Regions from separate parts of the Aneurinibacillus baijiui genome, predicted to be linked through region 2. Evidence: predicted binding sites of a transcription regulator. Region 2 holds the regulator's gene; the other holds the start of a gene.
The links. The regulator CtsR, encoded in region 2, represses protease genes until heat stress. The targets are predictions, from matches to a motif close to ATGGTCAATAAAGGTCAAACA.
Positions count from the first base shown of each region.

Region 1: AB3351_RS21700 (ATP-dependent Clp protease ATP-binding subunit) is a predicted target of CtsR. The motif match lies at 2,720-2,740, and genes of this name have one in related genera.

Region 1 is NZ_JBFTXJ020000018.1:55,105-60,246, reverse strand. Features, by position in the region: gene AB3351_RS21705 (thioredoxin domain-containing protein) at 469-2,562, shown strand; gene AB3351_RS21700 (ATP-dependent Clp protease ATP-binding subunit) at 2,804-4,948, shown strand.
Region 2 is NZ_JBFTXJ020000022.1:7,210-12,351, forward strand. Features, by position in the region: gene pstA (phosphate ABC transporter permease PstA) at 1-368, shown strand, start outside; gene pstB (phosphate ABC transporter ATP-binding protein PstB) at 389-1,138, shown strand; gene AB3351_RS22740 (HAD family hydrolase) at 1,258-1,962, shown strand; gene AB3351_RS22745 (CtsR family transcriptional regulator) at 2,133-2,594, shown strand; gene AB3351_RS22750 (UvrB/UvrC motif-containing protein) at 2,630-3,154, shown strand; gene AB3351_RS22755 (protein arginine kinase) at 3,167-4,234, shown strand; gene clpC (ATP-dependent protease ATP-binding subunit ClpC) at 4,280-5,142, shown strand, end outside.

The DNA.
Region 1 (5,142 bases), on a different contig from region 2:
TACAGACTAGTACGCTGATAATGTTATTAACACTAAGCCACCTAGCTTATCTGACTTATCAATGAGTGAAAAACTCATACTTTTTTTCATAGTACTTTTCATTATGACTCAATGCTATTTAAAATAAATTCCAAAAACATTGATATCAAACCATTCTTTAAAGCGATTTTTTAAAGTTTTACAGGTTGTTTGATGGGCGGCATGATGTAAGATAGGCCGCAAAGTCTTACCCTAATACAGGCTCTATGATTTTTTTATAAGAAAATGACCTGGCATTACGACCAATAAGTTAAGTCGAGAATAAAAAGCAGCTCAACTTAAACTCTTTGTTCGTAGGTTCATCTGTATAGTTTAGAAGGACGTCTTGGACAAAGATTCTCGATCACAGTTTAGTAAAGACAAATTGTGTTAATCATTCCATCATTGTGTATATACTAGAGGAAAGAGAATCCTGTTGGGAGGTACATAATGAGCGCAACCCATGAAAACGGAAATCCGAATCGCCTGATCCATGAAAAGTCACCTTACTTACTGCAGCACGCCTACAACCCGGTTGATTGGTATCCATGGGGAGAAGAGGCGTTTGAAAAAGCGCATAAAGAAAATAAGCCAATCTTTCTTTCGATAGGCTATTCAACGTGCCACTGGTGCCACGTCATGGAACGAGAAAGCTTTGAGGATCAGGAAGTTGCCAATCTTCTCAATGAACAGTACATCCCCATTAAAGTAGATCGTGAAGAGCGTCCCGACATTGATCAAATCTACATGACAGTCTGCCAAGCTTTAACTGGACAAGGCGGGTGGCCGCTCACCGTTATTATGACACCGAACAAGGAACCGTTCTTCGCAGGCACCTACTTCCCAAAGGAAAGCCGACACGGCCGGCCGGGCCTGATGGATGTACTTAAGCAAATTCGCGGAAAATGGGATGAGGACCGGGAGCGGGTATCGAGCACTGGACAGAAAATTGTTCAGGCCTTGCAGGAACATGCGATTAGCACAAGAGGCAGCGGAGAATTAACCGAAAAAACGCTCACAGAAGCATATAAGCAGTATGAAAGCACGTTCGATTCCCGATATGGCGGATTTGGACAGGCGCCAAAGTTCCCATCGCCGCATAACCTGTCATTCCTTCTGCGGCATTGGAAGCTGAGCGGTGAAGCAAAAGCGCTGGACATGGTGACAAAGACACTAGATGGGATGCGCCGGGGCGGCATGTATGATCATATCGGATTTGGCTTTGCGAGGTATTCGGTCGATCAGCAATGGCTTGTGCCGCATTTTGAGAAGATGCTGTATGACAATGCGCTGCTGGCGCTGATCTACCTGGATGCATACCAGGCGACCGGAGAAGAGGAGTATGCGGAGGTAGCTCGGCAGATTTTTACGTATGTGCTGCGGGATATGACGGATGCGGAAGGCGGCTTCTATTCGGCGGAAGATGCGGATTCAGAAGGGGAAGAGGGCAAGTTCTATGTATGGCGGCCGGAAGAAGTACATGCCATTCTTGGTGAAGAAGACGGCGCCCGTTTCAACCGTATCTATGACATCATGGATTACGGCAATTTTGAACATAGCACCAGCATTCCGAACCTTGTCCATAAATCACTTGCCGAAGCGGTACAGGGAGAAGGCATGACGCATGGCGAACTGAAATCGTTTATCGAAAAGTGCCGAGGAAAATTATTTGACGCACGGGAGAAGCGCATCCATCCGCATAAGGATGATAAGATCCTTACCGCCTGGAATGGACTGATGATCGCCGCTTTGGCGCGCGGTGCGGTCGTGCTTGATGAGTCGATGTATACGGAAGCGGCCGCGAAGGCCACCCAGTTCATACAAAACAAGCTGCAGCGGACAGATGGACGCTTGATGGCGAGGTACCGGGACGGCGATACTGCGTTCCTCGGTTATTTGGATGATTATGCGTTTATGATCTGGGGCTTGCTTGAACTGTATGAAGCGACCTTTGAGCTGGATTATCTGGCTTATGCGTTGGAGCTGCAGCAGCGTCAGATCGAATTGTTTTGGGATGAGACAGACGGTGCGTTTTATTTTTATGGAAGCGACAGTGAAGAGCTGTTTATGCGTCCGAAGGAGTTGTATGATGGCGCGATGCCGTCCGGCAATTCTGTAGCCGCATTGAATCTCCTTCGTCTCTCCCGTCTTACGGGTCAGGAGGAGATCGTACGTATGGCAGACGCGCATATGGAGGCGCTCGCAGGTGATGCGGCGCTTCATCCGCAGGCCCATGCGTACTTTATGTTGGCGGTGCAATTTTTATTTGGTCCGGCACAAGAAATCGTGATTGCGGCACCGAACCGAGAAGCGGCCGAGAAGATGGTCCGAGAAGTACGGAACCATTACATGCCAAACGCTGTCGTATCCGTAGTAACAGACGAGATACGAGAAAAAGCTCGCTCACTTGCACCGATGTTGGCGGATAAGACCGTACAGGATGGTCGGGCCACTGCATACGTATGTGAGAATTTTGCCTGCCAGGCGCCTGTGACAAGCGTAGAAGAGTTGCGGCAGCAGCTACAAAAAACGGACGTAAAATAAGAAAAGCGGGGAGATGCCTGTATGGCGGCTCTCCGCTTTTTTGCTGCCTTACATCCATAAGAAAATGGACTGCGGACAAGTGGTAGCAGGATGAACCCCATTAACAAACGTGAAATAACAGAATAGTATGAGTATATTTTTATTTATTTTTCTATTGAAAGTCAGATAAGGTCAAAGTATAATGATAATAGATCAAAGAAAGTCAAAGTCAAAATGACGATAAATAGAGGAGGTATGATGTATGCTTTGTCAACGATGCCACCAAAAACAAGCAAATGTATTCTTGAACATTCAACAACAACAGCATGTGCATAAGTTATACCTGTGCCATGAGTGCTATACAAAACTCGGAAGTAAAGCAGGAACAGGGATGCCATCAGGTGTATTCCCGAACGTTTCTGGATTTGATCAATTCTTCAAAGGTCAAGGAATGCCGGAAGATCCGTCCATGACCCAAGGAAATCTGAAGTCGCAATCCCATGGACAGGACGGTGGAATTCTCGATGATGTAGGACGCAATGTCAGCGATGCGGCAAAAGCTGGACTTATCGACCCGGTGATTGGCCGTGATGAAGAGATTGAGCGCGTTATTGAAATTCTTAACCGCCGCAATAAGAACAATCCGGTATTGATTGGAGAACCGGGTGTTGGGAAGACCGCGATTGCAGAAGGCTTGGCATTAAAAATCGCGGAAGGACAAGTCCCTGCTAAGTTGAAGGGAAAAGTGGTCTACCTGCTGGATGTGGCTTCCCTTGTCGCAGGTACCGGCATCCGCGGCCAATTTGAAGAGAAGATGAAGCAGATTATTGCAGAGTTGCAAGGTCGAAAGAATGTCATCTTGTTTATCGACGAAATTCATCTGCTGGTCGGTGCGGGGTCAGCCGAAGGCTCCATGGATGCAGGCAACATACTAAAACCTGCGCTCGCCCGCGGAGAACTGCAGGTAATCGGAGCCACGACGCTCAAAGAATATCGAACCATCGAAAAAGACGCCGCGCTTGAGCGCCGGTTCCAGCCGGTGATGGTCAAGGAGCCGACCGTAGAGGAAGCGCTGCAGATTCTACAGGGTCTGCGCGTAAAATATGAGTCCTATCATCAAGTGTCCTACTCTGATGAAGTGATCCGTGCCTGCGTGGAACTGTCACATCGTTATATTCAGGACCGCTTCCTGCCGGATAAAGCAATAGATCTGCTTGATGAAGCAGGCTCAAAAGTGAATCTTCGCACCTCAGGAAAGACGACAGAAGAGATGCGGGCGCGACTTGCGCAAGTGAGCGAGGAGAAGAAGGAAGCGACAGCCAAAGAGGAGTATGAACGCGCTGCTCGTCTGCGGGATGAAGAGAACCATCTGCTGGCGCAGCTTGATGAGATGGAGGACAATAAGCAGCAAGCGGCTGTGACAGTAGAAGACATTCAGGCAATCATTGAACGTAAGACAGGCATTCCTGTGAAGAAGCTGCAGAGCGATGAGCAGCAAAAAATGAAGCATCTGGCGCAAAAGCTAGAGAGCAAAGTCATCGGCCAGTCTCACGCGGTTAGCCAGGTGGCAAAAGCGATCCGCCGCAGCCGTGCCGGATTGAAGCCGAAAAATCGCCCGATTGCCTCTTTCCTGTTTGTCGGACCAACCGGTGTTGGTAAAACAGAGCTGACAAAGGTCCTTGCAGAAGAGTTGTTCGGTACGAAAGAGTCCATGATTCGGCTTGATATGAGTGAATATATGGAGAAGCATTCCGTTTCCAAACTAATTGGTTCTCCTCCGGGTTATGTGGGTCACGAGGAAGCGGGACAACTGACTGAGCGTGTCCGCCGCAACCCATACAGCATTATTCTGCTCGATGAGATTGAGAAGGCGCACCCGGATGTGCAGAATATGTTCCTGCAAATCCTTGAGGATGGACGCTTAACCGATAGTCAGGGACGCACCGTAGCCTTTAAAGACACAGTCATTATTGCCACAAGCAATGCAGGTGTAACAGAGAAGAAGATTACGGTAGGATTTGGCGCAGAGAACGCACCGCAGGAGACTGACGTCATGGCTTCTCTTGCATCGTATTTCCGACCTGAATTTCTGAACCGGTTCGATGGCGTGGTTTCCTTCCGTCAGCTCGGCAAAGAGGATTTACTGCACATTGTTGATTTGATGCTGCAAGATGTCGTAATGAATTTGAAAGAGCAGGGAATGGACATCACCGTAACAGAAGAGGCAAAGGAAAAGTTGGCTGAACTCGGCTATGATCCGTCCTTTGGTGCTCGGCCGCTGCGTCGAATGATCCAGCAGTACGTAGAAGATGGTATCGCAGATGTGGTGATTGAGGAAGAGGATGTCAAGCACATCTCTGTAGATGTGGAGCAGGATGCGATTTGCGTGAAGAAGAGAACGTTATAACGAAAACAAGCAGGAGTCGGGCAGATTTTGTTCGGCTTCTGCTTGTTTTTTTGTCGTTTGCCATGTGGATGCTATATCCTTTGTAGTATTTTATGGAGGAAATGGCAATAAATTAATGATTATGCATTACATGGACTGAATCGAAAGATATAATGAAAAGAGTAGGGGTTTAGATTGATTTTCATTATCATCAG
Region 2 (5,142 bases):
CGGAAGAGATGCTGAAGCTGGTACCGAACCATATTCGTGAAGCTGGACTTGCGCTTGGTATTCCGAAATGGCGGGTGATTATGCTCATTATCCTGCCGACTGCGCTCCGCGGAATCATTACGGGTATTATGCTTGCGGTCGCCCGCGTCTCAGGAGAAACGGCTCCGCTGCTCTTTACGGCATTCGGAAATATGTATTGGAACCAATCGCTCAATGAACCGATTGCCTCGATGCCGGTACTGGTGTTCAATTACGCCATTTCCCCATATAAAGAATGGCAGGCGCAGGCATGGGCCGGAGCGTTAACGCTGATTCTAATTGTTCTTGTGTTGAATGTATCTGCGCGTCTAATTACGAGAAAGCGATAGAATATACGAGGTGGAGATCAATGATTGAGGCAAAAGGTTTGAACTTATGGTATGGAGATTTTCATGCGATTAAAGATATCAACATGTCGATTGAAAAGAATAAAGTAACGGCGTTCATCGGACCTTCCGGGTGCGGGAAGTCGACATTCCTGCGCGCCATTAATCGTATGCATGAAGTCATTGAAGGAGCCAGGGTAGAGGGTGAACTGTTGCTTGAGGGACAGAATATTTATAGCTCGGATAAGGATCCTGTTACCATTCGACAGCAGGTTGGTATGGTATTTCAGAAGCCCAACCCATTTCCGACCATGTCGATCTATGAGAATGTTGCAGCGGGACTAAGGATCAATGGTTTTAGAAATAAGAAGAAACTTGATGAAATTGTAGAGCGTTGCTTGATGCAGGCCGGTCTATGGAACGAAGTTAAAGATCGGTTAAACAAAAATGCCATGGGGTTATCCGGCGGACAGCAGCAGCGCTTGTGTATCGCCCGTACGCTGGCGGTAGAACCGGAAGTTGTATTGATGGACGAACCTACTTCAGCGCTAGATCCTATCTCCACGCAGAAAGTGGAAGAGTTACTTTTTGAATTGAAGAAGAAGTATACAATTATTATCGTCACGCATAATATGCAGCAGGCAGCACGCGTCTCCGATCACACCGCATTCTTCCTGCTTGGAGAAATGATTGAATTCGATCAGACAGAGACGATCTTTACCAATCCGCAGGATAAACGTACAGAAGACTATATTACCGGACGTTTCGGCTAGAAGAGGTGCGTTTCGGCACTGCTCAGTTCTTGTCTTTGAGTCCAACTCTTTTATTTGCTACAATAAATCTCGCTACGATGATGATGTAAGACACACTACTGCATAAAGGAGGATGACTAATGACAGAAGTGATAAAGTCTTCTGTAGGTACGATTGAGTTAGCAGTGTTTTTTGATATGGACGGTACCCTGCTCCAGACAGAGAATGTGGCGCTACCGGCCGCTGCGGATGCTTTTGAGCATTTGAAGCGGGAGGGATTGTATGAAGGAGAGGTACCGACACGCGAACAAATCCTAAATGTCTTCGGTATGACGGTGGAACAGATCTGGAATACGCTTATGCCTGGTGCTTCTGATGAAGTGAAAGAGAAGGCGAATACGCTGATGCTTGAATATGAGGTAGAGCGGCTGAAGCGTAAGGAAGGCAAGCTGTATGATCATGTAATACATGTGCTGGAGAATCTTACCCAACGAGGTATCCCGGTATTTGTCGTCAGCAATGGAGAAGAAGCATACATTGAAGCCGTAGTGGAGAACACGGGTCTTACTCATCTTTTTACTGATTTATACAGCGCAGGACGTTTTCAGACGAAGACGAAGAATGACCTTGTAGCAAAACTGCTTGCTGACTATCGTATTCAACATGCCGTTATGATCGGTGATCGCCACTCGGATGTTGAAGCAGGGAAGGTGAACGGTCTCTACACCATTGCTTGTGACTTCGGATTTGCTTCCGACGGAGAGCTGGATGAAGCGGACGAGTGTGTCACATCCTTCTCTCAAATTCTTTCGCTTGTAGATAAATATGCAAGAGACCTGAAGTGAAGTTTGCTTCAGGTTTTTTTGTTATAAACGCCAAAAAGAGGGTAGATAAGAATATAAATGAAAATTTAGGTCAAGAATAAAAAGTAGGAGCACCTTGCATTTTTACATAAGGATTATTATAATTAAAGTCAAAGAAAGTCAAAGTCAGAAGCCGGCGGGGAGGTGTGTACATGCGGAACATATCGGATATTATTGAACAGCATCTGAAGAAGATTCTTCAGCAGAGCAGCAGTGGAGCGGTAGAAATCCAGCGCAGCGAATTAGCTGATAAGTTCCAATGCGTGCCTTCACAGATTAACTATGTAATCAGCACCCGGTTTACGGTCGAGAAAGGCTATCTTGTAGAGAGCAAACGGGGCGGAGGCGGATATATTCGCATCCGTAAGGTCGAGATCATTGATCATAAGCGGTTCTATTCTATGCTTATGGAAGTGATCGGAGAGAGTATAACGTCAGCGGCCTGTGACAATATTATTGAAAGATTGCGAGAGGAAGGTATCATTTCACCTAAAGAAATGCAGATGATGAAAGCGGCGTGTGGAAAGGTCATCTCCAGCGTGCCGGTACCGATTCGCGATCAGCTCCGTGCGGACATTCTTCGAGCGATGTTAACCGCGATTTTCATTTATTAGCCATAGAATTATGTGTATTCGGGAGGGAAGTGCATATGATATGCCAAGAATGCCATCAGCGTCCGGCCACGCTGCACTTTACGAAAATCGTCAATGGTGAGAAAAACGAGTTTCACCTTTGCGAGGTGTGCGCGCAGGAGAAGGGCGACATGTTTTCTGGGGGTATGAACAACTTTTCCATTCACCATCTTTTATCAGGCCTGCTGAATCAGCAGTCGGAGCCAAGTATGAATGCGTTTAAGGTTCAGCAGGAGACTCCGCTGCGTTGTGATACGTGCGGACTAACCTATGCTCAGTTCAGCAAGAGCGGGCGTTTTGGGTGCAGCAATTGCTATAAAGCATTTGAAGAGAAGCTAGACCCTCTGTTTCGCCGCATACACGGTAATACCCATCATAGCGGGAAAGTGCCGGAGCGTTCGGGCGGTACAATCAAGCTCAAAAAAGAAGTCTCTGAGCTAAAAGATGAGATGAGAACATACATTGAGCGCGAAGAATTCGAGGAGGCGGCAAAGGTTCGGGACCGAATCCGCGAATTAGAACAGCAAATCGCAGATTTGTAGGAGGGAAAACGCATGTCTTTCCAGAAGTTTATATCAAACGCAGTAAGCGAATGGATGAATGGCGATGGGGCGGATGCCGATATTGCCATCAGCAGCCGCGTGCGGCTGGCGCGTAACCTGTGTGATCATCCGTTTCCATTGCTTGCCACCGACTCACAGCTTGAGCAGATTCTTGAACAGGTTGAGAAGGCGATGGAAGATGAAGCGTTTGCGACGAACGAGCGCTTTGAGATGATCCGGATGGATGCATTGACCAATCTTCAACGGCGTGTACTGATGGAGAAGCATTTGATCAGCCCGAATCTTCTTTCCGATTCAAGGAAGGGTGCTGTTATCTTAAGCGAAAATGAAGCCATCAGCATTATGGTTAATGAAGAAGATCATCTTCGTATCCAATGTCTGTTCTCCGGTCTACAGCTAAGAGAAGCCTGGGAGACGGCGGATCGCATTGATGATAGCTTCGAGAGGCATGTCAACTTTGCTTTTGATGAACGACGCGGGTTTCTTACCAGCTGCCCGACGAATGCAGGAACAGGTATACGCGCTTCGGTTATGCTTCACCTTCCGGGTCTTGTAATGACCCAGCAGATCAATCATATTTTATCTGCAATTAATCAGCTTGGCTTGGTGGTAAGAGGGCTTTACGGAGAGGGCAGTGAAGCTGTCGGAAATTTATTCCAGGTTTCCAATCAGGTGACACTCGGACAATCCGAGGAAGAAATTATTGAGAATCTTACAAGCGTAACCCGGCAGATTATTGAACGAGAACGTGCAGCCCGCCATAATCTATTGCAGAATCATCGCCTGCAACTAGAAAATAGAGTATGCCGCTCTTACGGTATTCTGACGAACGCACGCATCATCGAGTCCAAGGAAGCGGCTGAGCGTCTCTCTGACGTACGGCTTGGCATTGATCTTGAGATTATCAGGAGTGTGCCGCTGAGCGTGATGAACGAATTGATGGTCATGACGCAGCCAGGGTTTTTACAGCAATACGCGGGTCAGCAGTTGACCGCAGATTCCCGTGACGAACGCCGAGCACGGCTCATCCGAGAACGCTTGCAGTCAGCGATGGAATAATATCATACCCATTTTTTTAATTATACTTATGGAGGTGTTTGTTTTATGATGTTTGGTCGTTTTACGGAAAGAGCACAAAAAGTTTTGGCTCTTGCCCAGGAGGAAGCCGTTCGCTTAGGACATAAGAATATTGGTACGGAACATATCCTGCTTGGTCTGATCCGCGAAGGAGACGGCATTGCTGCAAAAGCGCTGCAGGCGTTAGGTCTCGGTTTAGATAAAATCCAGGGCGAGGTTGAATCGCTTATCGGCCGTGGCGGTGAGCAGCCAAGCAACATTAACTATACCCCAAGAGCGAAAAAAGTAATCGAACTTTCCATGGACGAAGCACGTAAATTAGGTCACACCTATGTAGGTACAGAACATATCCTGCTTGGTCTGATCCGTGAAGGAGAAGGCGTAGCAGCCCGCGTTCTGAATAACCTAGGTGTAAGCTTAAATAAAGCACGTCAGCAGGTATTGCAGCTGCTCGGCAGCAGCGAGGCCATGTCTTCGCACCAGCAAAGCTCAAGCAATGCGGCGATCAACACACCTACGCTTGACAGCCTTGCCCGTGACTTGACATCGGTTGCGCGTGACGGTGGGCTTGATCCTGTCATTGGCCGCGCCAAAGAGATCGAGCGTGTCATTCAGGTGCTCAGCCGTCGCACAAAGAACAATCCGGTACTCATCGGGGAGCCTGGTGTAGGTAAGACCGCAGTAGTGGAAGGGCTGGCTCAGCGTATTATTAATAATGAAATTCCAGAGACACTTCGCAATAAGCGCGTGATGACGCTGGATATGGGTACGGTTGTTGCTGGTACGAAATACCGCGGTGAATTCGAAGATAGACTCAAAAAAATCATGGATGAAATTCGTCAGGCGGGTAATATTATTCTCTTCATCGATGAGCTTCATACGCTGATTGG